DNA from 3 places in the Peribacillus sp. JNUCC41 genome. Region 2 is predicted to be linked to each of the others. Evidence: riboswitches for the same ligand, from Rfam matches in the RefSeq annotation. Region 2 holds a riboswitch; each other region holds the start of a gene.
What was found. A riboswitch is a leader RNA that binds a small molecule or an ion and turns the genes downstream of it on or off. The one in region 2 is predicted to bind glycine.

Region 1 (10,283 bases), 1.4 Mb from region 2:
GACTTGATCGATTTCTTCATCACTCACAAAAGTCCCTTGCAGGCGCACCGTTTTCGATGAGCCGTTTTCAGCGAATAACATATCTCCTCTTCCCAATAATTTTTCTGCACCGCCGCTATCGATGATTGTACGGGAGTCGACTTGTGAAGAAACTGAAAAAGCGATCCTTGTCGGGATATTTGCCTTGATCAATCCCGTTATGACATCGACTGAAGGCCTTTGAGTGGCTACAATCAAATGGATGCCGCAGGCACGGGCCTTTTGCGCAATCCGGCAAATCGCTTCCTCTACATCAGCCGGGGACATCATCATTAGATCCGCAAGCTCATCGATGATCACCAGGATATAAGGCAGCTTGCTTGAATATTGACCGGCTTTTTCCGCTTGGTCATTAAAGCGGGTGATATCACGCACACCAGCATGTACAAACAATTCATAACGCCGTTCCATCTCTTCTACAGCCCATTTCAACGCAGCCGTAGCGGCTTTGACATCGGTTATGACTGGACTGACCAAATGCGGGATCCGGTTATAAGGGGCGAGCTCGACCATTTTCGGATCAATCAAGAGTAATTTCAACTCCTGCGGCGTCGCTTTATACAGCAAGCTGACCAGCATCGTGTTGATACAGACACTTTTCCCCGATCCCGTTTGCCCGGCTATCAATCCATGCGGCATCTTTCTCAAATCCGTGATGATCGGCTGACCGGATATATCGAGTCCTAAAGCGACAGCAAGCGGTGATTCATGCTCTTGAAACTCAGTACTTTCCAAAACCTCACGCAAAAATACCGGTTTGCTTTTCCTGTTCGGAATCTCTATGCCAATTGTATGTTTACCGGGAATGGGCGCTTCCATCCGCATATCCTGTGCAGCAAGGCTTAATTTGATGTCATCCATCAGGTTCGTCACCTTATTCACCTTCACTCCCGGTTCCGGATGTACCTCGAAACGGGTTACTGCCGGTCCTTGAGTGACATTGACGACCTTTGCACGGACATTGAAATTTTTCAATGTCTCATCAAGTAATAAAGTCTGTTCCTCGAGCCACTCATCATCATGCACAGCATAAGTGGGAGGTGTCAGCAATTCGATATTCGGAAACACATAATATGGATTATCCTCCGCTTCCACGGAGCCATAAACTGCCGGGGTATCGCCCTGGCCACTTTCTGCTGCCGCCTCTGTATAAACTGCTTCTTGATACCCATTTCCAGAAAGGGGTTCCTGCTCCAAGAGCGGCCTAGAGACCGAACTGGAACCCATATTGGATTCAACTGTATTTTCAGGCTCGGCGGCGGTTTCCGAACCAGCCTTCGTGTCCAAAAAGGTTGATTTAATGATCGGAGTCCCCTCTTTCGGCATAACTCTGCCCTCCTCCTGTTTCCGTTCAGGAATGGCGGATGGTTTCGCTTGTCCTGCCTCCGTTTCAGCAGCATCATTCATTGGCCGCTTATCAGGTGAAGCTACTGCCCTTTCCGAATTAAGGCTTTTTTTTTCCGGCATCATCTTATCCATGAAGCTGTTTTTTTCCCGGTCTTGCTTAAGCATCATCACATTGAATGGGATATGTTTTTTCGGACGTTTAGACTGCCCTTCAGGTGTTGCCTCAGATGGATCTTCAGGCAGTGTCCCTTGACTGACGTAAGGTTGATTTGATTGTGCAGCAACCTCCTCCGGTACCGATATAGCTTCAGGCGGTGTGTCGTCGGCCTGTTCGATGATGGATACAGCGACTTCGCGTCCAAAATCGACCTGGTCCTGTTCAATAGCCTCTTTTTCCACCGCAGGCTCAATTATGTCAGGCTCGCTTACAGCTTCTTCTGGCAGAGACTCTATGGAATTCCTGCGAAAGAAAGCGGGTATCTCCGAATCTTCCCTTTTTTCTTCCGCTTTTTCCGGTATAAGAACGGATGGCTCTATCGTCATTTCCTCATGTGAAACTTCTTTTGGAATTTCAGGGATCGATACCGGAATCTCGATATCGGCTCCTTCTTTTTTAGGGATGGGCATTTTGCTTTCTAATTCATATTCGACAATTTCTTCAGATGGGACTATTTTTTTTTCCGGACGACGGAACCCATAAATGGGTGAAGGGATTTCCGTTGGGCGGAATGGAGTATTTGACGGGACTATTTTTGAGGTTTCCTCCCGGTCGAAACTTCTCCGTTTTGGTTCACTATCCCTTACAGGCCTTTTCGTTGTTTCCTTGGTCACATTTTTCCCCTGTTTGGGTTCATTTTCTTCCCTATTTCTTTCCCTTGGCTTTCTTTTATTCTGCTCCCGGTCTGGAATGAGCGGAAACTTGAACTGTCCTTTTGGATATTGAAACAGGATTTTCGTATCCGGGTCTGGGGTCTGGGACATTTTTTCCACTTTTTGATTGTAAACTTTTATTTCTTCTTTCTTTGACTTCGAAAGCTTTGAAAAATCCATTTTCTTTAATGTCTCTTCATCTAGCGGCTCATCTATAATTATTTCTTCGATTTCAATAATTTCCTCTGCTTGGAACCATTTTTTCATCTTATTTAGCCATTTCAAAACTATCACTCTTTCTACATCTGTAGTTATGTAACTAATTCTACCAGTTATTTTAAAAATATCGAGAAAATTTAAGCTGAATTGGGATTAGCATCTATTTTTTTATCGCATTCCTGCTAACTTAACGGAGTTCGCAGAACTCCTACCCTATTAAACCCCTTCTGGAATGAGATTAAACCTATCGATTGCGAATTAACATTAGCCCCTAGTCTACTATTTAAATAAAACACCGCTGTTAAATCGCGTTTACAAAGAGATTAAGTTTTCATGCAGCCTTGGAAGCAGACTGGCCAATTCATTGCAACATCCTTCATGAAACCGCCGGCGGCATTCAAATACATGCCGCAACCCATAAAACACCGTTCGTTAATACCGAACGGTGTTTTGTGGGTTTCTGCGTTTTTTTTGCAAACAAAGACCAAAGAAGACTATTTCCATTCATAAAAACTGCATACAACCTGCGCCACTGATTTGGAGGCAATCAAAAGGGCATCTTCATCAATGTCGAATTTAGGATGGTGATTGAAATAGGCCTTCTCCACTCCTTTCGGTTTACAGCCAATGTAAAAGAAGCAGCCAGGAATCTTTTCTGCATAATACGAAAAATCTTCCGAACCTGAGAAAACCGGAAATTCCACAACATTCTTAATATCATTGTCATTCATGCTTTCCAGGCTATTTTTCACGAATTCGGTCAGTTCAGGGTCATTATATAACGGAGGATAATCGGGCACATATGTAAGCTCGCACTGAACATCAAATTCCGTTTCTATCCCTTTAACGATCCGGTGGATTTCCTTATCGATCAGCTGCTGGGTCTCTGCCGTCATATAACGGACATCCCCTTCAATTTCTATACGATCTTTAATGACATTAAAGCTTCCCTTTCCATCGAAGGAGCCGATTGTGACTACTCCCATATCAAATGGATTCAAGCGACGGCTGATTACGGTTTGTATGGCTGTCACGAAATGGGCGCCTGCCACAATGGTATCATTAGCCATATGCGGGGAGGAACCATGGCCGCCTACACCCTTTATGGCTAATTTGAAATAGGTCCGTCCAGCCATCGAATAGCCGCTGCGATACCCGACGACCCCTGCTGGATGGGAAGGGAATAAATGGATTCCGAAGACAGCGTCCAGTTCATCCAAAACCCCTGATTCCATGATGCTCTTTGCTCCACCAGGAGGTGTTTCTTCTGCATGTTGATGAATTATTTTGATCGTACCTGATAGGGAATCTTTCAGCTCAATGATGCAGTCTGCCAATACCAATAAATAAGCGGTATGCCCATCGTGTCCGCAGGCATGCATGACACCTTCATTTTTTGAACGGAACGGAACCTCCGCTTCTTCTGTAATCGGCAGTGCATCGAAATCGGCACGGAGACCTATCGTTTTCCCTGGTTTCCCGCCTTCGATCGTCACGATGATCCCTAATCCATTTCCTGCATTCGTTTGAATCGATACATCTTTCCCGTTATAAAAATCAATGATATATTTTGCCGTTTTCTCTTCTTTGAAGGATAGCTCCGGATTCTCGTGTAAATGACGGCGGATTTGAACCATTTCCTCTTTACGGGCTTCCAGCATGTTCATTAATTTGCTTTTCAAATTCACGATCATTCTCCCCCATTATTTTAAGTTGATTGGCCTATTAGTAAGTTCCATGTTCGCTGCAAACCTTTTGTATGCATAAAGCCAATTAAAAAAGGACAGAGAAGGGTTGCGCAAACCTGCCGCTCCCTTCTCTGTCCTTTCACCTGAGAATTCAACTCCATTTTGGTCGTGGAGATTTCCCCGTTGGCGGCACACTTCCTGCGCGCTGTCCAGAGTTGCGTCCAGCTGCGGTTCCATTTACCTGAGAGATTTGCTCCAAGGGATATTTTTGGAACTTGCTCCTTCGGTGGCTCAATGCTTTGCACTCTCCCACAACGTTCACAAGCTCGTTCTATCGTTTTATTCCGTATTTTCAAAATATTACAATTTCATTATCACCGATAAAAAAATAAATATCAACTCTAAAAGTCATAAACTCTATTAAACTTTAAAAGGACCGATGTCAGATGCTGACACGGTCCTTTTATGATTCAATATATCATTGTTCACGCTTTTTGTTTTTACCCATAATGAAGATGGGCTCCAACTCATTTTCTTCGTAAAGAAATGATAGAGCCGTTATCGGAACATGCCCGCTGGCAAAGAAGCTCATCGCCATTTGCGCAAGAATATCATAGCCCGTATCATTCTTCACATCGGCAATGATGATGACATCCTGATGGGGAATGGCAACAGCCATGGTTCCCTCGATCTTGTCCTTCATTTCCCGAAGCCATGATTCATTCAGGATCCTGCTGGCATCATACCCATCATTCGTGTTCAAAAAATAAAATGCATTACCTGCAACGATATCCGACTTCATTTCAGTGGAGAGGGAACGGGCATTGAAAAGGGCAATTTCACGGATCCTGTCACCCTGCCAATTTTCCCGTTGAATCATCTTTTCATCTATAAGACGGTAGGTTTTCCCTAAATCAAGGGCATAAAAAATCCGGGTTTCAGCCGTATGCTCATCGAATAAAAATGGATTTCCTTCTTCCGATTCCATCGGAAAGGAGGTCGAGCGGATGACTGGGAAAATGAATTTCTCCTTGCCTTCCATGCTGTGTTCTCCCCCCATCACATTCAGGGCCTCTTCCACGTAATAGATAATTTCATCGATGGCCTTTTCCTGTACGTTTTCATAGTTAGCAAGTACAGGAGGCAACTCGATGGTGATTCCCTTCCCGGTCTTCACATTTTCCACCCGTAACGTATCTTGCTTGCTATCGAATTTGAATGTGCGATTTTCATCTTTTAAACGTTCTTTCAGGATATTTTTCAGCTTCGTGCTGTCCATTTTCATGACTGACCCTCCTCTTCATTGAAAAATCCCCAGCGAGAAGGGGAAATTAATTATAGTGATTGAATGAATTCCTCAATTTGTTCTTGCGTTTTGCGATCCTTGCTCACAAATCTGCCTAGCTCTTCACCATTATCATACGCGATGAAACTTGGTATGCCGAATACATCATTCGCTGCACACACATCGATGAATTCATCACGGTCCACATGAATGAATGTAAAATCAGGAAATTTCGTTTCGATCTCCGGCATGATCGGTTCGATTACACGGCAATCCCCGCACCATGTCGCTGAAAAAAGAAAGATATGTTTGCCTTCATTTTTCAATGCATCATATTGCTCAACGGTTTGTAAATTTTCCATTTGAATATTCCTCCTGCTCTAAATGACACCATAGTTTTTTATAATCCCATCATACCAGACTCTCCAGAAATCAACCATTAATACGGATCGGTTGAACGGCCGTGATAAAGCTTATTTCTGGGGCACGGATGAAACGATTTCCATCATTTGTTTTGCATCGGTTTTTAATTGGTCTTTATCCGTTTCGGTTGTCAGCTTCACCCCGCCGATCCCCACTGCAAGCTCATACTTTTCTTTCGGTATCTCTTTGACCGAAATAAAGCCGAATTTATCATCCGTTTGGAAAGAATGCAGCATCACATTTTGATCACCTTGTTCTTTTATCGCCAAATATAACACGGAGCTGTCTTCTTTTTCATTTGGATTGACAAATAATATATAAATCTTATCATCTTTTTGTAAAATCAAATTATTATCATGTTCTTCCACTACTTTAAAATCCTTTGGCAGATAGACCTGAATTAGCCCCGCCTCTTGATTGGGCTGTTTTTCATCGTCACGAAAAGCCACTTCAGCAGCCTTCATTGCCTTTTCGGTTTGTCTCTCAATGCCTGAGCAGCCCGCGATCAAACTGCTTATCAACAGGAAAACAAGGATATTCTTATTCGATAAAGCCATCGTCATTCCTCCAGCCGTCTCTTTTACTACCTTATGGATAATATTATCCTTATTTATGGAATTCATCCATTTTCTAAAAAACATGGTACAATGAAAGCAATTTTAATACTGAGGAGGAAAACAATGAAGTTAACCGTGTATCTTGCTGGGGAGATCCATTCGAATTGGAGAAGTGAGCTGAGAGATAAGGCCGCTGCACTGAAGCTCCCTTTAGAATTTGTAGGCCCGATGGAAAATCATGAACGCTCCGATAATATCGGTGAAGATATCCTCGGGGAACAGCCGAATCCCATCCTGAAGGATGCGGCAGCTTCCCAAATCAATAATTTGCGGACAGGTCTTTTGATGAAAAAAGCTGATCTTGTCGTCGCTCTATTTGGCGAGAAATATAAACAGTGGAATACCGCCATGGACGCAAGCACCGCCATTTCCCTGGGTAAACCGCTTATTTTGATTCGTCCGGAATCCCATCATCATGCCTTAAAGGAATTATCGGAAAAGGCGAGTGTCACAGTAGAATCCGTTAATCAAGCGATGAAAGTGCTTTCTTATATTTTTGAAGAAGGGCTGTAAAGCTCCCTGCCCCTTAACTGCTCAGCTCTAGTATGAATGTCTGATCATCATAAAGAAATGAAAAAAAGCTTGCAGGGCCTCCCCTGCAAGCGAAAAGAATTTTTTAACTTATCCCTTTTTTATGGGAATCCAAATTTCAGAGTAATAGTCAGGGTTTGAAGCGTCATCATTCGCGTATACTTCCAATTCTGGAGTTCCGGCATGTTCATAACCGCTGGTAGGGAACCATTCGGAAAAAATTCGTTTCCAAGCTTGTTGGATGGCATCAGGCATAGGTCCGTGAACTTCGAATGCAACCCACTTGGAAGCCGGTATCGTCAGGGTTGAAAACTCTTCAGGCACTATCCCGGCATACTCTGCACCTATCCAATAATCCATCATTTCATTTTTTTCCACAGCCCGCTTATCGACACATACACCAATCAAGCCATCTATTTGGCCATTGTTCAACTTAGCTAACCTATCATCTGTTCCATCCGCATTCACTTTCTCCCACAACTTTGGAATCCCGATCAAATTCTCTTCATTAACCAAGGAAAACTCCTGCTTGATTCCAATCAATTGAAAGGAATCCCTTTCAAGGATATTGTATTTCATCGGTTTTGCCCCTTTCAGAATCACCTGTATTACCAGGCGTTCATAGAATTTCAGTTTCCCCATATACTTTCGGGCTTCGCTTGGAGATACCCCATGCTGCCTTCGAAAAGCTTTCGAGAATGCCTCGGGGGTGTCATAGCCATACTTGTAGGCTAAATCAATGACCTTGCCATTTGTTGATGAAATCTCCTGGGCCGCTAAGGTCAGTCTTCGACGACGAATATAGTCACCAATGGTTATATCCGTTAAAATGGTGAAAGTCCGTTGAAAATGAAAAACTGAGGCATTCGCCTGCCTGGAAATGCTCTCGATCGTCAGGTCCTCCAATAAGTGCTCCTCGATATATTCGATGGCCTTTTGGATTGATTCAACCCACCCCATTTCGTTCCCCCCTTGTCACTATACTAGCAAGGCCGCTCAATAAAATCCTGTCCGTTCCTGCTCTGTTTTGGCAGTATTCGTTTTCCATCATTCGAAACCCGCTTTTCCATGACAGGGATTCAAAACTCCTGTTTTTTCATTTTCAGCTTATACTCGTGTTGACCGGCAAGCATCGTCATGATATGAAGGAACATGTCCCCCCTGGTGATTCGCTCATTTGTAAATACGCCGATCGCTCCTTCCTTTTTGCTAATATTCTCTTGCCTTGTGAAGGCGTCCATCACTGGGCCCAACTCTTCACCGTCCAGCAGCTTCTCAGCAACAATTCCCGGAATTGGGATTCTCGCTCCGGCAGCTACAAAGACCTCACCGTCCCTTGTTGCCATTGCACCCCAATTACACAAAAACAGGACTTGTCCCATTTTCACGACACCGCCTTCAAGCCCGATGCCCATTTCGGCATCACTGTGAATCAAGCAGTTCCGGGCACGTGTCATTGCCCCCTCCATCGTTTCCTCGTCTGAAAAAGGCTGTTCCGGGACCCCGCTCTCCACTTGAAGCGAAATGATTTCTGCATCTTCATATACACCTAGCACGGCACTTACTTTCGCCGGATTCTTACTGCCTACTGCTATTTTCAATATAATTACCTTCCTTCTATGTAAAAAAAAGCTGATGGAAAAGGATACATGACAGCATCCCTTTCCATTTCAGCTTCCACCATCAACCGTTATTAATCAAGGTCTCGAATGTCGTTTTATCACAGGAACGAACCAATTTCCCAATCAGTTCACGTGCAGCGGCATAATCATCAATATGAATCATGGATGCATGTGTATGAATATAGCGGGAACAAATGCCAATCACCCCGCTTGGAATGCCTTCGTTTGCAATATGGACTTGCCCTGCATCCGTGCCGCCTTGGGATACGAAATATTGATATGGAATCTCATTCGACTCGGCCGTATCAAGGATGAATTCCCTCATGCCGCGATGAGTGACCATCGAACGATCGAAAATGCGGAGCAGTGCCCCTTTTCCTAGCTGGCCAAATTCATTCTTACTGCCGGACATATCATTCGCCGGACTTGCATCCAAAGCGAAGAAAAGATCCGGTTTGATCATATGAGCTGCAGTTTGCGCACCCCTTAATCCAACTTCCTCCTGGACGGTTGCCCCGGAATATAAGATATTCGGTAACGTTTCACCTTTTAAATCCTTTAACAATTCTATCGCAAGTCCGCAGCCGTAACGATTATCCCACGCTTTTGCGAGGATTTTCTTCTCATTGGCCATGGGAGTGAATGGACAAATCGGTACAATCTGCTGACCTGGCTTTATACCGATTCTCTTCACATCTTCCTTATCATCCGCACCGATATCAATCAGCATATTTTTGATATCCATTGGTTTTGAGCGTTGCGATTCATCAAGCAAATGGGGCGGAATCGAAGCGATGACACCAATGACCGGACCGTTATCGGTTATGATCTCGACTCTTTGGGCCAATAGCACTTGACTCCACCAGCCTCCCAAAGTCTGAAAGCGGATCATTCCGTTTTCTGTTACGGAGGTGACCATGAATCCCACTTCATCCATGTGTCCGGCAACTAGTACAGTCGGCCCATCCTCATCGCCTCTTTTTACGCCAAATATTCCGCCAAGGCGATCCTGGACGATTTCATCCGAATACTTTTCCAGCTCCCTCTTCATGAAACTCCGAACTGCATGTTCATTTCCCGAGGCTCCCGGTAATTCCGTCAATGTTTTAAAAAGCTCCAAAGTCTCATGATTCATTTTTCTACCCCTAACTTATGTATTGTTTCTTACTATTTTACAGAACTTAGCATCGTGATACACTAGAAAGTTCTAATTTATCAGTTAATGGGTAAAATTTCAAATTATTAGTCAAATAAAGCGTTCTTCTGTATACTGGAGGAAGCGATTTTAATAAATGCAATGGAGGAGAAATCAATGAATTGGAAAACGTTTTTATTAGGTACTGCAGCCGGGTTTGCTGCTGGCTATGCGACAAAACAGCTATTGGATCAATCAAGTAAACCTTCTCCCGATAAAGTCTTGGCCCAAGTGAAGGAAACGGTCAAAAAGGATGGAAATATATATGGCTCATGGATTTTGATGAAGCCGGAGAGCTTTACAAAAAATGACTTGGACTATGAAGTGTACAAAGGCGGGATCACCAGAAACACAGAGGGTAAACGCGAGCAATTCGAATTTGTCGCAGATGCCTCAACAGGAACGATATTGGAGCTTAATGCGCAAAATGATTGAAACAACAACAGG
Region 2 (10,283 bases):
TCTTCTTTTACTATCCTTTATATCTATGAGTGTATTTCCTTACCATATACAGCTAGGGCAGCTTCCCCAATTGCTTCCGCTAATGTAGGGTGAGGGTGTATCGTATGCGTAATATCCATAGCTGTTGCATTTAATACTCGTGCAAGACCAGCTTCCGAAATCATATCGGTTACATGCGGCCCAACCATATGTGCTCCTAACAACTTACTAGATTCTTCTTCAACAACGAGTTTGACAAAACCGTCTGATTCACCAAAAACAAGAGCCTTTCCAATCGCACGGAAGGAGAACTTCCCTGTTTTTACTTGATACCCCATCTCCTTCGCTTCCTCTTCTGTTAATCCAACACTAGCTACCTCCGGGTTACTATATATGCATTTGGAAACAAGAGATTGATCAAGTGGCACTGGTTTTTCTCCTGCCATATGTTCAATGGCGATGATCCCTTCATGTGAAGCAACATGTGCAAGTTGTAATCCTCCAATCACATCTCCAATTGCATAAATGTTTGGCTCATTCGTTTGATAATACTCATTTGTTTGAATCACACGTTCGACTTCAACTTTGGTATTTTCAAGGTGAATGCCTTCTATGTTTGCTAATCTTCCGACAGATACTAATAATTTTTCTGCTGAAAATGACGTGTCTTTTCCTTTATATTCCGCCTTTATAGAGACACCGTCACCTTTTTCTAACGATTCTGGAAGCACCTTTGCCCCTGTTACGATTTTCACACCTTTTTTCTTCATTAGTCGCTGTACTTCCTTTGAAATATCTTTATCTTCCGTCGGTAAAATGCGACCGGCATACTCAATCACAGTCACTTCTAATCCAAAGTCAATAAGCATCGAAGCCCATTCTATTCCAATAACACCGCCGCCGACAATAATGATGGAATTTGGGAGCTCTTTCATTTGTAGCGCTTCATCCGATGTCATCACATATTCGCCATCTGCTTCTAGGCCGGGTAATGTCCTTGGACGAGATCCTGTAGCTATTAAAATATTTCGAGAGCTTAATATTGTTTCCCGTTCATCATTATTCAATCTCACTAAAACATCTCTTGACTGTAAAATACTCCCTTTCCCTTCAAACACATCTATTTTCCCTTTTTTCATCAAATGTTGTACACCTTTAAATAAGCGTTCAGTAATTTCTTCTTTCCTAGCCTGTACCTTTGAGAAGTCCAGTCCAACTTCAGGTGCAATAACACCAAATTTTTCTGCATTTTTTGCATTCGAATATACCTCTGCACTTCTTAATAATGCTTTACTAGGAATACAACCTGCATGAAGGCATGTTCCACCAAGTTTACCTTGTTCAACTACCGCCGTTTTTAATCCTAATTGAGACGCACGAATGGCCGCAACATATCCACCGGTGCCGCCACCGATGATAACAACGTCATATTTTTGATTCACCCAATACTTCCCCCTCTTGTTTTCATAACCATAGAGATATATGGATAGTCTAAGAAAACAACTAACTTATTAAGCACGATTTATTCTATTAATAGGTAAACGATCATGATACTTTAATTTATTTCAATGGCACATGCATTGGATACAAAGCCTTCTTCAACAATAAAGCCACAATCTTCTTTATAATCAATTTGTGTTTCTTCATCTAAATAGCGTTTTGTAAAATGATCAAATCTAAGCTGAATTCCCTCATATTCAATCAATACATCGTTTCTGCGGGGCTCGTCCAATAAGAGGGAGAACTTCACCGACACCCCGCAGCCGCCGGCAATATCAGCGTCAATGCGAGGAATTTGCGCACCCTTACATGTCATTTCCTTTAGTTTATTCATAGCTGCCTCTGTTATCTTTATTTTGTCTATCATCTGTTTCTCCCCTTTCTTAATGGTTTATTGAAAAAATGATTATGCATTAACCTTAGTTGCACGAACTTGTTCATCAGCATGATAGGAGGAGCGAACAAGCGGACCGGCTTCGCAATGACTAAACCCTTTTGACATGGCAATGTTTTTCAGTTCTTCAAACTCTTCTGGACTCCAATATTTTACGACCTTCAAATGTCGTTTAGTAGGCTGCAAATATTGACCAATAGTCATGATGTCTACATCGTTAGCACGAAGATCATCCATTGTTTCCATAATTTCTTCTTTTGTTTCACCTAGACCAATCATAATGCTTGATTTCGTAGGGATAGTGGAATTCATTTGCTTTGCCCGCCTTAAAAACTCTAATGAACGTTCGTATGTTGCACGTGCACGAACTTTTTGGGATAAGCGTTTTACTGTTTCAATGTTGTGATTCAAAATGTCTGGCCTTGTATCCATTAATGTTTTTAAGCTGTCATATTCCCCATTCAGATCTGAGGGGAGAACTTCAATGCTGCAAAATGGATTTTGCCGCCTCACTGCTTTTACAGTTTCTGCAAATACCTTTGCTCCGCCGTCTTTTAAATCATCGCGAGCAACAGCGGTAATCACCACATGTTTTAGGTTCATTTGCTTTACTGATTCTGCGACACGTTCGGGCTCTTCCCAATCAAGTTCTGATGGCAGCCCTGTTTGAACTGCACAGAACCTGCAAGCTCGGGTACAAACACTTCCTAAAATCATGAAAGTTGCCGTTTTTCGTACCGCCCAGCATTCATGAATATTAGGACATCTTGCTTCTTCACAAACAGTATGAAGTTTTTTTTCACGCATCATTTTCTTTAAGCCTGTATATTGTTCATTTGTATTTAATTTAATTTTAAGCCATTCTGGTTTACGAAGATCAGTGGTGGACATTTTATTTCTCACTCCTATGAGCAGATGTAATTTTAGCTTTAAAGAGGTTCCATACGCCTAAAAAAAAAAGACCTATTGAGTTTCTTCTTTGCTCTGTCTTTTTAGTTCTCAAGACTATTTTCTCCTTGCACCTCTTGGCACTTTTTCCATCCTTTATAAGCACGCTTAAATGAAACCACCTTGTATGAAATATTGAGATTCTTGTCTTAATATTCATCCTTGGTGGTTCATGTTCATTCAAACATTCAATTATGACGTTACCGTTGCTTCCTCTACTACTTTTTCTTTGGAGTAACGCAAGATAGGTTGTCTAGCTGCTTGGACCTCATCCAATCGCCCAATCACTGTAGTATGTGGTGCTTCTAAAACAACCCCTGGGTTTTCTTCCACTTCTTTGGCAATTGTAATCATGACCTCCGCAAATGCATCGAGTGTTTCTTTCGACTCTGTTTCTGTCGGTTCAATCATCAAACATTCCTCAACATTTAACGGGAAATAGATGGTCGGCGGATGGTAGCCGAAATCTAGCAGGCGTTTTGCTATATCAAGCGTTCTTACACCTAGCTTTTTCTGCCTGGATCCGGATAGGACAAATTCATGCTTGCAAATTTGTAAATATGGCGCTTCAAAGAATGGCTCCAATCTTTTACGAAGGTAATTAGCATGAAGCACAGCACTTTCCGACACTTGGCGAAGCCCAACAGGCCCCATCGTGCGAATATAAGTATACGCCCGCAGGAGAATTCCGAAGTTTCCATAATACCCCTTTACCCTTCCGATAGAGTGCGAATAATTAGCGTTCAGCACATATTTTTCACCTTCTTTTTCTATGCGCGGAACTGGCAAGTATGGAGTAAGTTTCTCTTTCACACCGACAGGACCTGCACCTGGACCGCCACCTCCATGAGGAGTCGTAAATGTTTTGTGAAGATTTAAGTGCACAATGTCAAAGCCCATTTGACCTGGTGTTGTTTTTCCTAAAATGGCATTGGCATTCGCTCCGTCATAATATAATAGCCCCCCTGCTTCATGAACAACCTGAGCGATTTCCACAATTTCTTTTTCAAAAAGTCCAAGGGTATTCGGATTCGTCAACATTAGCGCAGCTGTATCAGATCCTACATGTTTCTTTAATTCTTCTAGGTCAACTAATCCATTTTTATCGGATGGAATCGTGATCGTTTGAAAACCAGCAACACTTGCACTTGCAGGATTTGTACCGTGCGCTGAGTCTGGAACAAGTACTTTCGTTCTGGTTTCACCTTTTTCAGCATGATACGCCTTAACCATCATTAAACCTGTCCATTCCCCTTGAGCCCCTGCGGATGGCTGTAATGTTACAGCATCCATTCCTGTAATGACGGCTAGCTCTTCCTGTAATTCATATAAAACTTCTAATGCACCTTGTACTGTTTCAACGGGCTGATAGGGATGAATGCGGCTAAAGCCTTCCAGCCGTGCCACATCTTCATTTATTTTCGGATTGTACTTCATCGTGCAAGAACCCAGTGGATAGAATCCATTATCGATTCCATGGTTTTTATTAGAGAGCGCTGTGTAATGGCGGACAAGCTGCAACTCTGATACTTCTGGCAGCTCAGCAGGTTCGTCACGAATTAAATGCTTTGGAAATTTTTCATTTATATCAACATAGTCAACGTCACTATCCGGAATACTTGAACCTACCCGTCCTGGACGACTTATTTCAAAAATCAACTCATTATATTCAACCATTAAAAATCGCCTCCAAAGCATCAACAAATTGGTCAATTTCTTCTTTTGTTCGCTGCTCAGTCACAGCTAGCAGCATTTTGTTTTCAAAACCGTAATCACTTTCTAAATCAAATCCACCGATAATACCCGCCTTAAGAAGTTTTGCATTGACTTCCTTTACCGAACGAGGAAGCTCGACTATAAACTCATTGAAGAATGGTGCCTCATTGATTATGGTATAGCCCTTCTGTTCTAGAGTTTTCGCCATGTAATCAGCTTTCTCAATGTTTAGCTGTGCCATTTGACGAATCCCTTGCTTTCCAAGTGATGTCATGCAAATAGAAGAGGCAAGAGCATTTAATGCCTGGTTGGAACAAATATTCGATGAGGCTTTATCACGGCGAATATGCTGTTCACGTGCTTGAAGTGTTAACACAAATCCACGCTGTCCTTTTTCATCTGCTGTTTGGCCTACAATTCGTCCTGGGATTTTGCGCATGAGTTTTTTATTTACCGCAAAATAGCCGCAGTGTGGACCGCCAAAGGACATCGGGATTCCTAATGGCTGCATATCACCGATCACAATATCTGCCCCAAGTTTCCCAGGTGCCTGCAATAGTGCTAGTGCAAGAGGATTGGCGCTTACGATTAAAAGGGCACCTTTTTCTTCCGCAATTTTCTTAATTGCTTTTATATCCTCAATGGAACCGAAGAAATTTGGATATTGAACAATTACGGCAGCAGTGTCATTATCTATTTGTTCTTGCAGCTTCCCTAAATCAGTAATCTCATCAGCTAGGTTTACTTCCTCAGCTGTGTATCCCGGACCACCTGCTACTGTATGTAAAATAGCACGGGATTCAGGATGTACCGCTTTGGAAACAAGAACTTTCGAACGTCTCGTAGCCGCAACAGCAAGTGATGCAGCTTCTGCAAGCGATGTAAAACCATCGTACATGGAAGAGTTAGCCACATCCATTCCTGTCAACTCACAGACCATCGTTTGAAATTCAAAAATTGCTTGTAATTCACCTTGACTGATTTCCGGTTGGTAAGGTGTATAGGCTGTGTAAAATTCGGAGCGTGAAATCATATGGTTTACCACACTTGGAATGTAGTGATCATATGTACCCGCGCCTAGGAAAGTCGGGTAATGATTCGCATTTTTGTTTTTTGTAGCAAGCTGGTTCATTTTTTTCACAAGCAGCGGTTCAGGAACCGCCTTCGGGATGTTTAGCTCCCCCTGCAGGCTGATTTCAGCTGGAATATCTTCAAATAACTCATCTATAGAAGAAATATTTAAAAATGTGAGCATCTCGTCTTGGTCTTGTTTAGTATCAGGAAGGTATCTATAAGTGGCTGTCATATTATTCCTCTCCTTCATTAGTAAATGCTTGATACTCATCTTCGTTTAGAAGTGAGTCTAATTCTTCTGGATTGGACATTTCTACTTCAACTAACCACCCTGCTTCAAATGGATGCTCGTTAATCGTCTCTGGAGCGCCTTCTAACTCTTCGTTTACAGTAACTACGGTCCCTGAAACAGGTGAGTAAAGTTCGGAAACTGCTTTAACAGACTCGATCGTTCCCATCGATTCATTGACCGTTACTTCATCATCAATCGCTGGATTTTCAACAAAGACGATATCACCTAACGCTTTTTGTGCATAATCAGAGATTCCAATACGAACACGGTTTCCTTCTAATTGTTGCACCCACTCATGTTCTTTGCTATATCGAAAACTTGATAATAATTTCGTCATTGTATTTTCCCCTTTTCTTTTCTTTTTTCTTTTTAACCATTCCCATAATTCAGAATATAATTTAGGTAATTTTGCTCTTAGGTATTCGATTTTAGGCTGTATGCAAGGTAACGGATATCGACTCATGAAAACTACACGATAACTCTATTAAAATATTTCCGCTTACCTTTTGTAGAATGGTGCATTAACAATAACGGCTTCAATCTTTTTATTTCGGATTTCCACTTTTATCGGTGTCCCCACTTCAGCTTGATCGGCTGATACCAAGGCAAGACCTAAGCTTTTCTTCAAAGATGGTGATTGTGTTCCTGATGTAACAATACCAATTTCCTCTCCATCTTTAGAAATTACCTTGTAACCATTACGCGGAATCCCCCGGCCTGTTACTTCAATCCCTACTAATTTTCGTTTTAATCCAGTTTCTTTTTGTTCTGTAAGAGCAGATTTTCCGATAAAGTCACTTTCTTTGTTCGTCTTTACGACAAAGCCGATTCCTGCTTCAAGCGGGCTGATATCGTTACTTAGTTCTTGGCCATAGAGTGCAAGACGTGCTTCCAGCCGAAGCGTGTCCCGTGCACCAAGTCCGCATGGTTTTAATCCACTCGTGGCTCCTGTTTCTAAGAGCTTTTCCCAAAGTGCTACCGCTTTGTCTGCAGATAAATAAAGCTCATATCCATTTTCTCCTGTGTAACCTGTACGGGATACAAGTACGTCGGAAATCCCCGAGATGTTGACGTGTTGGGCGAATTTAAATGAACCAATTTCTGATAAATCAATTTCCGTTAACTTTTGCAAAATGCTTTCTGCCTTTGGTCCTTGGATGGCAAGCTGAGCGATGTCCTCCGAAATATTTTGGAGCTCCATCTCTCCTTTTACATGCTGCTTCATCCATTCGTAATCTTTCTCAATGTTTGCAGCATTAATGACAAGTAAATATTTTTCATTCCCTAATTTATAAACTAATAAATCATCGACCGTTCCACCGTCTGGATAACACATTGCTGTATACTGTGCTTGATTGATGCCAAGCTTTGTTACATCGTTTGTAACAAGGTAGTTAATATAACTCTCGGCATCTTTCCCTTCCACAAGCACTTCTCCCATATGAGAAACATCAAAAAGTCCTGCTTCAGTTCGAACAGCTTCATGCTCTTCTAAAATGCTGGTAAATTGAACCGGTAGAGCCCAGCCACCAAAATTTATAACTTTTGCTCCGTATTTTTTATATACTTCAAAAAGCGGTGTTTGCTTTAATGCTGTTTCAATACCCATGTTTTACCCCCAATTATGATTTTCTGCAAAATAGTTCAACTGTTAAAGGTTTCTTTATTGCTAGTAGTATCTCACTGCCATGGCAGTTGCTCAGTTTTCAGCAAAGGCATAATTCCATTAAGCTGCCCCTTTCTTTACACAGTAGTTGGCTGTTGAAATAACGGATAAACACCACAAATCTCTTTGGTTGTATCTCTTGCTTTCTGAAGGACGTCTTTATTCCCTTTACTCTTTAGAACAGTTGCAATCACTTCACCAATTTTCACCATCTCTTCCCTCTTCATGCCTCGAGTTGTTAAAGCTGCTGTCCCCATTCGGATACCGCTCGTAACAAATGGCTTTTCTGGATCATAGGGAATCGTATTTTTATTCACGGTAATGCCTGCGTCTTCCAATAATTTCTCCGCTTCTTTTCCTGTTAAATTCCACGGACGCAAATCTAAAAGGACAATATGATTATCTGTTCCACCAGAAACAAGTGCTGCACCTTCATTTTTTAATGTTTCGCCAAGTGTTGCAGCATTTTCAATGACTTGTTTCGCATAATCCTTAAAGCTTGGTTGTAAAGCTTCGTTGAATGCAACTGCTTTTGCTGCAATGATATGCATAAGTGGACCGCCTTGAATTCCTGGGAATACGGATTTATTAATCGCTTTGATAATTACTTCATCGTTCGTTAAAATGATGCCCCCCCGAGGTCCTCTTAATGTTTTATGAGTTGTACTTGTCACAACATCCGCATATGGGATTGGGGATGGGTGAAGACCAGTAGCTACCAGCCCGGCTATATGAGCCATATCCACCATAAGTTTTGCACCAACTTGATCGGCAATTTCTCTAAATCGTGCAAAATTAATCGTTCTTGGATAGGCACTTGTTCCTGCAATAATCAATTTAGGTTGTTCTTTCTTTGCGATAGCTTCCAACTCATCATAATCAATTAACTGAGTATCTTCTCTAACTCCATAAGACACAACTTCAAACCATTTTCCTGAAACGCTGACTGGACTTCCATGAGTTAAGTGGCCACCATGTGAAAGGTTCATTCCCATCACCTTATCACCAGGCTGAAGGAGTGCGAAAAAAACTGCGAAATTGGCTTGTGCACCTGAGTGAGGCTGAACATTTGCATATTTGGCACCAAAAAGCTTTGTTAGACGCTCAATGGCCGTTTGTTCTGCCACATCGACAAATTCACACCCACCATAATAGCGCTTTCCTGGATAACCTTCTGCATATTTATTTGTCATCACGCTTCCCATTGCCTCTAATACATCTGGGCTAACAAAATTTTCTGATGCAATCAATTCCAGTGTTTGATGTTGACGTTGTCCTTCTTTCTCAATCGCTTCAAAAATGGTTGAATCATTTTGTTGTAAACTCATTTCATTTTCCCTCCCGGACATTTTTGTAAATTCAGAATTTTTACATAATTATCAATTCCAATATGGTGCTCTTTCCCGCTACAGACCTGCATTTCTATGAAAACTGCTAAAAACAGTATGCTTTACAACCTTTTTTGCACGCAAAAAAGGACAGAAAAGGGTCGTAGCGTTCTCTACCCTTCTCTGTCCTTTTACCTGAGAGTTTAGCTCCATTTTTTAAATAGAGCCTTTCCCCTTTGGTGGCGTATATGTTTATACGCGCTCTCCAGAGGTGCGTCCATTTGTGGTTCCATCTACCTGAGAGATTTGTTCCAAGGGTCTTTTTGGAACTTGCTCCTTCGGTGGCTTGTCGCTTTGCACTCTCCCACAACTGTCATCCGCTTATTCAATTTGGTACATTTAGAATAGTTGTTGAGAATAATTATGTCAAGCCTTTTTGAAAGCGCTAACAATACTATTCTAAAATATTTATTTCGAATTATCATAGAATCAACCAGATATCTTTGGCTTTTTAAAACGGGCAGATTTTTTACTCACCGAGTTGGAAAAAATGGAGCAGCAACTATCTGTACAAACACAGCAAATAGAATCAAAGGATTTCTTGCCTCTTAATTCCCGGCTACCTCTCTCTGATTCGCCTGATCCACCTTCGTTATGCGCATCTTATAAATCGCAATCAGCAGAATGAACCAAACAGGAGTAACGAATAAGGCAACACGAGTGTCGTCCGCAAGTGCAAGAACAACAAGGACGAATGCCAGGAAAGCAAGGATCAAGTAATTGGAAATTGGATAAAGTGGTAATTTAAATTTGTTCTTTTTCACTAGATCTGGTCTTGTTTTACGGTATTTCAAATGACTGATGACTGTAATTCCCCAAATAAAGATGAAACATACGGTAGAAATACTTGTAATCAAGGTAAATACTCCTTCAGGCATTAAATAATTCAAAACAACAGAAATTAAAATGACAACAGTTGAAAAGAACAATGCATTGGATGGTACTTTACGGTCATTAAGTTTTGCAAAAGGTACAGGTGCATTTTTATCTTTGGCAAGTGAGTATACCATCCGGCTTGTACTGAAGATTGCGCTGTTACATGCCGAAGCAGCCGATGTTAGGACGACAAAATTAACGATACCAGCAGCTCCAGCAATACCTACAGCCACAAATACTTGAACGAATGGGCTTTCCGTTGGGATGATTGCGTTCCACGGATAAACACTCATAATCACAATAAGTGCGCCAATGTAGAAAATTATAATCCGAATAGGAATATTATTGATCGCCTTGGGGATAACTTTTTCTGGATCTTCTGTTTCACCTGCTGTAAGTCCTACAAGTTCAATGCCCACAAACGCAAACACTACCATCTGGAATGAGAGG
Region 3 (10,283 bases), 910 kb from region 2:
AAGTAAGGAATCAAGTCCGACTTCACCCCTACAGGACCAGAACCCGGGCCGCCGCCGCCATGCGGGCCTGTGAATGTTTTATGGAGATTTAAGTGAACCACATCAAAGCCCATATCACCCGGTCGTGCTTTCGATAGAACTGCATTCAGGTTGGCTCCATCATAATAAAGCTTCCCACCTGCGTCATGGACAAGTTGGGCCATTTCCAAAATATTTTCTTCAAACAATCCCAATGTATTGGGATTCGTCAGCATCAAGGCCGCGGTATCCGGTCCGACAACACGCTTTAAATCCTCAAGGTCGACTAACCCATTTTCATCCGACTTCACTGTAATCGTTTCAAGGCCGGCAACAGTTGCAGAGGCAGGATTCGTACCGTGTGCAGAATCAGGTACAATCACTTTAGTCCGTTCTGTATCGCCATTCGCTTCGTGAAAAGCGCGAATCATCATCAATCCAGTCCATTCACCGTGAGCACCTGCTGCAGGCTGTAATGTCACTTGGTCCATACCGGTGATTTCCGTTAAGTGTTCCTGCAAATCAAATAATAGTCCCAATGCTCCCTGAACAGTAGCCGGATCCTGATATGGATGGATATGGGCAAAACCGTTGAAGCGCGCCACATTTTCATTTATTTTCGGATTATATTTCATCGTGCATGAACCCAGCGGATAAAAACCCGAATCCACTCCATGATTCCGCTTGGAAAGTGCTGTATAATGACGCATGATATCAAGTTCGGACACCTCAGGAAGTTCTGCCTCTTCTTCACGGATGTAGTCGGCAGGAAGAATTTCTTCGAGCGAAATAGTTGCAACATCCATTTCTGGCAGACTGTATCCGATTCGACCGGAAGTACTGATTTCAAAAATGAGTGATTGATCTTGATTATTCATGTTGATCCCCCAATTCCTGCGCAAGTGCATCAATTTCTTCTTTTGTTCTAAGTTCAGTTACCGCGACCAGCATATGATCTTTCAGCTCAGGATAAACCGTCCCTAAATCGAAGCCGCCGATCATCCCTTTTTCAAAAAGGTTTTTATTGATTTCTGAAAACGAAGCAGGCAGTTTAATGACAAATTCATTAAATGAAGGACCGTCGAATATCACTTCCACCCCTTTTGCCATAATTGCTTTTTTCGCATAATGCGCTTTTTGAATATTTTGCACAGCCATTTCTTTGACACCCTTTTTCCCAAGCGCGGTCATTGCGACAGAAGCTGCCAAGGCATTCAAAGCTTGATTGGAACAAATGTTGGATGTGGCTTTGTCACGGCGGATGTGCTGTTCACGAGCTTGAAGGGTCAGTACAAACCCCCTTTTACCATTTTCATCCACCGTTTGACCGACGAGTCGGCCCGGAACTTTCCGAACAAGTTTATTAGTAACGGCAAAATAGCCACAATGAGGTCCCCCAAATGCCGCTGGAATGCCGAATGGCTGGGCATCCCCCGTTACGATATCTGCACCGAGTGCTCCAGGGGATGTCAAAGCTCCCAATGCAAGCGGGTTACTGGAAACGATAAACGTGGACTTGACACCATGAATGATTTCCTCCATTTCTTTCAATGGCTCGATGCGGCCAAAAAAGTTCGGATATTGCACGATCACTCCTGCAATGTCATCATTCGCCAATTCCCTTAAAGCAGCTAAATCCGTCACACCGTCCTTATAAGGAATTTCGACCACTTCCACCCGTTGCCCTTTCGCATATGTCTTCACAACTTCCCTTGATTCAGGATGAACGGTTCCTGAAATGAGAATCTTCTTGCGCCGCGTCTGGCCAGAAGCAAGCATGGCTGCTTCGGCTAGTGCCGTCCCGCCATCATACATGGATGAGTTAGCTACATCCATTCCCGTCAATTCACATATCATCGTTTGATATTCGAAGATTGCCTGAAGCTCGCCCTGTGAAATTTCTGGCTGATACGGTGTATAAGCCGTATAAAACTCAGAACGGGATAAAACATGATCGACGATGACCGGTGCGTAATGATCATAGACACCCGCACCAAGGAAGGAAGCATAGCTTTTAAGGTCCGCATTCTTGGCAGCTAGCCTTGATAATTCTTTCATTAATGCAGGTTCCGATTTAGCAGGCTTAATATCGTATTCTCCTTGGAAACGAACGCTTTCAGGGATATCATTGAAAAGTTCTTGAGTAGAAGATACCCCTATCACTTCCAGCATTTCTTGTTTATCTTGCTCTGTCATGGGTAAATAACGATGTTTCATCTAATGACCATTCCCCTCTATTTACGTGGTTTTTTATAAAAAGGTGTTTGTATGATAACGGCTTTCAAACGCTTGGAACGGATTTCCACTTCTACTTCCGCATCCAGTACCGAAAATTCCTTATCGATAAGTACCAATCCCACGTTTTTCTTCAACGTGGGTGATTGGGTACCGGTCGTGACCTCACCAATGACTTTATCACCGCTGTAGATCTTATACCCATGACGCGGAATGCCACGGTCAATCATTTCAATTCCCACAAGCTTGCGGGGAGCTCCATTCTCCTTTTGCTCAGCAAGAACGGCTTTCCCGAAAAAATCCGCTTCCTTATCCACTTTCACTGCAAAACCAATACCGGCTTCTATCGGGGTGATGTCCGCTGAAAGCTCCTGCCCATAAAGCGGCAGTTTCGCTTCAAAACGCAGGGTATCACGAGCACCTAAACCAATCGGCTGAACCCCCTCTTCCTTTCCGGCTTCCATAATCGCCTTCCAAAGGGCAGGACCATTTTCACTGTCACTATATATCTCAAAACCATCTTCACCAGTGTATCCAGTACGGGATACCAGCGTGGAGATACCGTTAATCAGGACATTTTCCTTGAACTTGAAAAATCCAATTTCACTTAAGTCAGTATTTCCCGATAGTTTTTGTAATATCTTTTCTGCAGATGGTCCTTGAAGTGCCAGCTGTGTATAGTCACTCGATACATTCGTAATTTGGACATCTTCCGTTAAATTAGCTTGAAGCCAATTGAAATCTTTTTCTGTATTCGCTGCATTGACCACGAGCAGATAGTCGTCCTCTGCCCTTTTATACACGATAAGATCATCAACCGTGCCTCCGTTTTCATAACACATGGCGGTATATTGGGCACCGCCCTGCTGCAGCTTTGATATATCATTAGTGAGCATTTTCTGTAAAAAGGAAAGGCTCCCAGGACCCTTAACATCGACTTCCCCCATATGGGAAACATCGAATAACCCCGATTTTGTACGTACGGCTTCATGTTCGTCCTTGATACCCGAAAATTGGACAGGAAGTTCCCAGCCGCCAAAATCGATCGTTTTACCTCCGTATTCACGATAAACCTCGAATAGTGGTGTTCTTTTTAAATTGGTCAAAAAATGACCCCCTTCAGATTTTTTTTAAAATTAATTGGCTTCATTATCAAAAGCTTCTTGTCATTTCGCATCAGGTATATCCTGATTCATGCTGTGAAAAAAGCACAAAAAAGGACAGAGAAAGCCCATTTGAGCTTTTTCTCTGTCCTGAAACCTGAAAGTTTACCTATGTAATAGGTTTTCCCCTTTGGTGGCCGTCCCAAAACGGGCGGCGCTCTCCAGAGTTGCGTCCAATAAGAGTTCTTTTGCCTGAGAGATTCACTGCTAAGTTTGCTCCTTCGGCGCTACATCCGTAGTCTCTCCCCTTATCTTCACCCGCATATGAATGGTCTGCCAATGAAAGGAAGCGAAATAGCCCCAAGCATCGGTAAAACCTTTGAGCATCATCGAATGCATTCCCTGCCAATTCTCCTAAAACTTCAGAAACCGTTTGAGTGATCTCCTTCAGTAATCTTGGATAAATTAAGAGCCTATAGCCCATACTAAGAAAACGCGAACTGCAAAATCGATGTACAAAGATTCTTTGTAGCGTTTGGAAATTGAATTTTCTAAATATACTTATATCCTACCCTAAGAAACTTATCTCTGCAATATCTTTTGAAGATAAATATTTTTCTTACTTCACATACAAAATGTTCGGGTTTTGACCCTTTATTAAGGAAATTATGATTTAAGAGGGAGTTATTTCTATGAAAATCAATATATCCTTCAATTCTGAATGGAATGACGAGCTTCTGCAAAAAGTGGAAAATGACGGTCCATGGGGAAATTGGGAGCTTTATAAGCTGGCGGTTCAAATGGAGGAAAATCTTATTATCCCTGATTTTGAAGGTTTACAGGCGCCCAAACACCTTCCGCAGTTAACCCCGCTTCCCCATCAATTGGAAGCAGCAAAGCAAGTGGTGGAAAAGATGAATGGAAAGGCCATTTTAGCTGATGAGGTGGGGCTCGGAAAAACAATTGAAGCAGGCTTGATCCTAAAAGAGTATATGATTAGGGGCCTTGTAAAAAAAGTATTGATCCTTGTTCCAGCATCCCTTGTCACACAATGGGCGTTTGAATTGAATACCAAGTTTCATATACCGGCAGTCGTTCAGAGAAAAAGTTATGTTTGGGACTCCTGTGATGTGGTCATTTCATCCATCGATACAGCGAAACGCGCTCCGCATCGAGATATCATTTTCACTCAGGAATATGACTTCATCATTATTGATGAAGCTCATAAACTTAAAAATAATAAGACGAAGAACTATGAATTCGTCCAAAATCTGAAAAAGAAATTTTGTTTACTCCTTACAGCCACTCCGATTCAAAATAAAGTCGAGGAGATTTTTCACCTCGTTTCGTTATTGAAACCGGGCCACTTGGGAAATGCTTCGCTCTTTTCGGAAAAGTATAAAGGGAAAGGCCGCAACATCATTGAAGATGAACACCTAAAGGAACTGGTCAATACTGTCATGATTCGAAACCGGCGGGCCGATACTGGCATTGAATGGACAAAACGGCATGTGGAAACCATCACCATTGAATTTTCTCCAACGGAACAGGCATTGTATGATGCTGTTTCCAAATTCAAGCCTATTTCGGATGGATCAAAAGGAAGCGCATTTTCAGCTCTCACTCTCCAAAGGGAAGCATGCAGCAGCAGAGAGGCGGTCTTTTATACTTTAAAGAATATGAAAGAAAAGTATGATCAGCCTTCCCCTGACTTTTTGGCAAAGCTTGATGATTTATTTTCTAAAGTGAATGAAACAGTCCAGAACTCCAAGGCTGAAAAAGCTTTGGAACTGATCAAGAAAATTGATGACAAAGTGATTATCTTTACCGAATACCGGGCGACTCAGCTATATCTCCAATGGTACCTACAGCAGAATGGAATTTCTTCGGTTCCTTTTCGAGGCGGTTTTAAGCGAGGAAAGAAAGACTGGATGAGAGAATTATTCCAAAAGAATATACAGGTATTAATTGCAACAGAAGCTGGAGGGGAAGGGATAAACCTTCAGTTTTGCCATCACTTGATTAATTTTGACCTGCCATGGAACCCCATGAGGCTCGAACAGAGAATTGGACGGATTCACCGCCTTGGACAGGAAGAAGATGTGATGATTTATAACTTCGCCACGAAAAATACAGTAGAAGAACATATTCTGAAGTTATTATACGAAAAAATAAATTTATTTGAAAAAGTAATTGGAGAATTGGATGATATTCTAACCAAACTGGATATTAACAACATTGAAGAATATTTAATCGATGTGGTCGGCGAGTCCAAAACAGAGGGCGAAATGAAGATCAAGATGGATAATTTTTCATCATTAATCCAATTCGCTCAATCCATGAAGGAAGGTGATGTTCATGCAGCAACGGGAAATTCATGATTTTTTAAAAACTTACTTTAAGGCCAACGATTGTGAAATACTGGATAATGCGCCGACCCACCTTACAGTCCAATTGACGATTGAAATGGATAAAGAATTAATGAACAGACCCTTTTATTGGCATTATCTAGAAAAAACAGGTGGCGTTCCGAACCCAGCACAGATGACTTTCATTACCGATCCAGAACAGGCTCCATCCGATTTAAAGGGAGAAATGATTCATTTTGGCTCCCCACGCCTACATCAGATTATTCAATCAACCAAAAAGCTGGCAGGTTATACTAGACTTTTTGAGGATACTCCTCCACCAAAGGGCGGCGGAAATAATCCTTTGTTTCCTTGGCTGACCCTGAATGTGAAAATATCCTATCAATGCGACCGTAAAAAAGATACTTTCATGTCGATCGGATTGAATTTAATCTCGGGTGAAATCATGGAAGGGTTTCACCATCGGGTTTTACCTGTAAAGGTCACCCCAAAAATACCGGATTACTCCTTTACGCTTTCACCTTTAATCATGCCCAAGAGTGGATTGGCAAGACTGGATACATACATCAGGACCAGTTTCGAGGATGATGACCATTCCTGGGCGGAGGAAGCAATGCTGCGCTGGCAGAATGATTTGAATTTATTGGAGCATTTTTACAAGGATATGGACGAAAAAAGTGAGAGTTATTATACCGAGAAAGAAGCACTAAAAGCCCAATATGAACCCAACATCAGAATATCCATCATAAACGGAGGATTATTTTACCTTTCAGATAGGGCATTGGGATAAGTATAGAATGAAAAACAGATGTCCTAAGTTCGGGACATCTGTTTCATTTTTTGATATTTTTCCTTACGAACATCGACAAAGCAAAAGGGACAATGCCAAACCAATGGGACATACCATGATTTTTATCCTCTTTTCTATGACGGCGCTTTTCTTTTCGTTCTTTTTTCGTCAGATTAAAATACTCGACAAGCTGCTGCGTCAGATATTTAATATAAGCGTTTGTAGACATTTAAAATCATCACCCTAAGCAAAGTATGCCCGGTTTACGCCCCTTTTATTCTTTCGCATGTACCCTGAACACGTGAACCTGTCGCGTACCATTAAAAAAAAGTGTTGATTTTCGTATTACACAGCCTGTTTTTCCAACCATTCCTTCACTTGCCCAGCTTCTTTATCGTATTGAATGATGACCCTCCCTTCGCGATCATTTTTGGTCGTGGAAGAAAACTCGATATATACGTAAGGACCTTCTTGTTTCATCAAGGAATACCGCACCACACCATTGGGATATGAAATTTCCCCCTGGATGATTTTTGGAATCTCTTCGCCCCAATCTGCCGTCACATCCTTGATGGCTAGATGGACAAGGTGGTCGGCCACAAGCGATTCTTCCACTTCTTTATAAAACTTTTTATCAATGATAAACTGGTCTATCATTAGTATCGTGAACATGATGAAAACACTCGCTACAATCATGACCATCGGAAAAACGACTCCTTTTTGATTATTCATCGACTTTCGCAACATTCCTAATGAATGGGTGAAATCTACGACTAAAAGTAGTCCCTGCTTTATCAGTTATATTTATTACAATGGCACCGCCATCCTTCTCAACCTGGAATTCAGAAATGTTCTGCAAGATGACCTCATGCCCCATTCCATTCACTCGTCTTCGGACCTTATCTTCATATTGTTCATACGATGATAATTGCTCACCTGAAAGCAAATATAATTTATTTCCCATTACATCCTGAACTTTGGAACTCCGGACCTCCTGCTTCATTTGCATGGTAAAGACCTCCCACTCTTTAGGATGCAATTTATCAACGAACCCCATTTGGGTGTGAATGATAGAAAAAAGCTGTAGAACAAAAAGGGACGTCGTCATTAAAATCATTAAAGAAAAAAGCATTTCGATCATCGTAAAGCCATCATTTTTTCGCAGCATCACAAATGGATTCCAGATTATCCGATTCATCTTCATAACGTACACACCCTTCAATCATTCCCGGGAAATCCCCATGGTCCTTCCAAACCAATTCATAGGATTTTTTTTTATAAATGATCTCCTGACCAACTGCTTCTATCTCCCCATCCATGAACGCCGTCAATCTTTCATATAATAAATGGTGGGCTTCTGTCCTTACGGCAATATCTTTCCGATCCATCAATAACTCTTCAAGAATTGGCAAAATGGCAAGGACCAGAAATATACAAACGGCAAAAGCGGCTATCAGCTCAAGGTAGACGTAACCTTTACAATTTCTCAATCCTGAACCTCCCTTTACCGATATTGAGGACCAGCTTGTACTTTCCCTTTGAGGTGTCAATCATAATCGTTCCGGCTTTTGAAGCATTTCCATACTGATTAAAATGAAAGCTGAACCCCAAAGTGCCACTTAAAAACTGTATATCCTTCGGTATGCTTCTCTCTAGGACGACCCCTTCCTTATATGACGAAACGGTATAAACCTTTTGGGTATTATCAATATGGAGGTAAATCAAGCTCTCATGACTGATGGCATACTGTTGTGCATAGAAAAGATCTTCATGGAATTGAGAAAGGAATAGCCTATTTTCCATTCCTTTTGTGAAGCTAGGATATAGATTAGGACCAATGGAAATCAGGAGTACAAAAATAGCGAGGACAATGAGGGTTTCAGATAGTGTATACCCCCCATTGGAATGCCGTATTTTCACTTCTCTCCTACTCAACGACCGTTACCTTTCCTTTACTATCCAAACTAATATCATCCCCATTAGGACAGGATGTCTGTTTGAGATAGCCTTGACTTTCCAATTCACCGATACTTCCGGGCAGTTTAGCATTGTCGATCTCATAAGCCTGTACCTGTGCTTGGGCCATCTTCACGAATGCTTCACATCCTTTAGACTGGATCGTTGATTGGTTCTTCGTGATATTGGGGATCGTTATAATCAAAAGGATGGATATTACCAGTAAAACAATAAGCATTTCAATTAGTGTAAAACCATGTTCATTCATCATTTTCTTCAACATATCATCATGCTCCTGAAACCATCTGAATACCAGATGACCTTCGAGCATTTTCACCTCCGGAATACAAAAATGAAATCCTATATACCTTCGAGCAGTGAGAACATCGGCAGCAAAACTGCCAAATAAATGGATACAATCAAAAGACCTATAAGTGAAAACATAAGAGGCTGAATGATTTTCAAGATTGCATTCATTCTCTCTTCAATTTTCTCCAGTAAAAAACGACTGTAATGAAGCAGCTCCGCATCAAGTCTGCCGTATTTTTGACCATTTGCAGCGACCACAGGTAAATTCCCATCAAAATATGGGAGCTCACGGAAAATCATTTCAAGTGATCTGCCCTCGATCAAATCATCCTTAATGATATTGCATAGTTTTTGATAAAAAGGCTGCTGTTGATTTATCGAGAATAATTTGATGCTATCGTTTATCGATAGCCCTCCGGAAAGTAAGCCACTGAATTGGCTAGCAAAAAAATAAGTTTCGTATAATTTGATGAAGGTCCCGAATATCGGAATTCCCATCAAAATCCTTCGCTGCCTTAATGGGCACAATCCGTTAAACCAAAATCGTTTGAGTACATACAAGAACAGGAGCAATCCGAGTAAAAAGAAGGGGAGTGCTGGAAGAATGAATGTGGAGGCTGTCATTAATTTTAAGAGTGCGTGCTGATCGACATCCATCGTGAAATAGATTGTCTGGAATTTGGGAAGGAGAACACTCTGAAGAATATAAAAAACGATGCTTACAAAAAAGACTAAGAATACGGGATACACCATTAACTTTTTTACTTTATCCATATCCTCGGTTCTTTTCTTCCAATATCGCCCTCCTTCTTTCAACGCCCGCTCCAGGTCGCCATATTGTTCTCCATAAAATATATAACTTACAAGCTGCGGATGAAAACCAAGATGGGTCAGCACCATGTACAACGGGTAACCATTCCTTAAATCGGCTTTAGCCTGAGTGAAGTCTTCCGCTTTCTTCTTTGATTCCTGAAACTCAAGAAAATGTAAAGCATCCGCCAAAGGATAACCATGATTCAATAATTCACCTAGCTTCGAAATAAAGACTGCCTGTTCTTTTACCTTCCATTTACTTTTTGGTTTCATCATATACCAGCCGTTCATATTCCTCGGAATCCACATAGCCCATCGCAACCGCTTTTCCGATTTCATCCTTCAATTGGCGGTAGCTGACCGTTGCCTTTCCTTTTTCATCTCCCATTATCCCGAGAACCTCAGCTAGGCTTTTACCATATAGCAATTCATATACACTTGCCCTTTTATTCCTGGCAGTCATTTTGCAAGGTAAAGCACAGTCCCCTTTACATGGAGGACATCGCAATTCAACCAGCCGCTGTGCTGTCACGCCAATCAAACTCTGCTCAACCTCAAGCAAGCTGACACCAAATTCCAGTAACCTGGAGATGGCGCCCTGGGCGTCCCTTGTATGCATGGTTGTAAGTACCAAATGACCGGTCAATGCGGCACGCACTGCGATCTTGGCGGTTTCTGCATCCCTGACTT

Region 1: linked by a shared signal. The riboswitch ahead of JNUCC41_RS01705 (amidohydrolase) and the one ahead of glyA (serine hydroxymethyltransferase) in region 2 are both predicted to bind glycine.
Region 3: linked by a shared signal. The riboswitch ahead of gcvT (glycine cleavage system aminomethyltransferase GcvT) and the one ahead of glyA (serine hydroxymethyltransferase) in region 2 are both predicted to bind glycine.

What each region holds. Positions count from the first base shown of each region.
Region 1 covers NZ_CP062163.1:353,439-363,721, forward strand. Annotated here, with positions in the region: gene JNUCC41_RS01700 (DNA translocase FtsK) at 1-2,541, opposite strand, end outside; gene JNUCC41_RS01705 (amidohydrolase) at 2,970-4,157, opposite strand; glycine riboswitch at 4,382-4,485, opposite strand; gene JNUCC41_RS01710 (DUF1444 domain-containing protein) at 4,642-5,448, opposite strand; gene JNUCC41_RS01715 (thioredoxin family protein) at 5,499-5,810, opposite strand; gene JNUCC41_RS01720 (hypothetical protein) at 5,922-6,428, opposite strand; gene JNUCC41_RS01725 (YtoQ family protein) at 6,552-7,001, shown strand; gene JNUCC41_RS01730 (AraC family transcriptional regulator) at 7,110-7,979, opposite strand; gene JNUCC41_RS01735 (DUF84 family protein) at 8,099-8,620, opposite strand; gene JNUCC41_RS01740 (M42 family metallopeptidase) at 8,703-9,776, opposite strand; gene JNUCC41_RS01745 (PepSY domain-containing protein) at 9,954-10,271, shown strand.
Region 2 covers NZ_CP062163.1:4,452,078-4,462,360, reverse strand. Annotated here, with positions in the region: gene lpdA (dihydrolipoyl dehydrogenase) at 24-1,421, opposite strand; gene JNUCC41_RS21705 (iron-sulfur cluster biosynthesis family protein) at 1,535-1,846, opposite strand; gene lipA (lipoyl synthase) at 1,886-2,764, opposite strand; gene gcvPB (aminomethyl-transferring glycine dehydrogenase subunit GcvPB) at 3,014-4,498, opposite strand; gene gcvPA (aminomethyl-transferring glycine dehydrogenase subunit GcvPA) at 4,491-5,843, opposite strand; gene gcvH (glycine cleavage system protein GcvH) at 5,845-6,240, opposite strand; gene gcvT (glycine cleavage system aminomethyltransferase GcvT) at 6,403-7,512, opposite strand; gene glyA (serine hydroxymethyltransferase) at 7,647-8,897, opposite strand; glycine riboswitch at 9,071-9,176, opposite strand; gene JNUCC41_RS21670 (amino acid permease) at 9,506-10,283, opposite strand, start outside.
Region 3 covers NZ_CP062163.1:5,360,032-5,370,314, forward strand. Annotated here, with positions in the region: gene gcvPB (aminomethyl-transferring glycine dehydrogenase subunit GcvPB) at 1-896, opposite strand, end outside; gene gcvPA (aminomethyl-transferring glycine dehydrogenase subunit GcvPA) at 889-2,235, opposite strand; gene gcvT (glycine cleavage system aminomethyltransferase GcvT) at 2,253-3,359, opposite strand; glycine riboswitch at 3,500-3,583, opposite strand; glycine riboswitch at 3,587-3,674, opposite strand; gene JNUCC41_RS25895 (DEAD/DEAH box helicase) at 4,049-5,737, shown strand; gene JNUCC41_RS25900 (YqhG family protein) at 5,715-6,515, shown strand; gene JNUCC41_RS25905 (YqzE family protein) at 6,559-6,744, opposite strand; gene comGG (competence type IV pilus minor pilin ComGG) at 6,861-7,247, opposite strand; gene comGF (competence type IV pilus minor pilin ComGF) at 7,240-7,719, opposite strand; gene JNUCC41_RS25920 (hypothetical protein) at 7,667-8,005, opposite strand; gene comGD (competence type IV pilus minor pilin ComGD) at 7,992-8,435, opposite strand; gene comGC (competence type IV pilus major pilin ComGC) at 8,443-8,742, opposite strand; gene comGB (competence type IV pilus assembly protein ComGB) at 8,832-9,866, opposite strand; gene comGA (competence type IV pilus ATPase ComGA) at 9,850-10,283, opposite strand, start outside.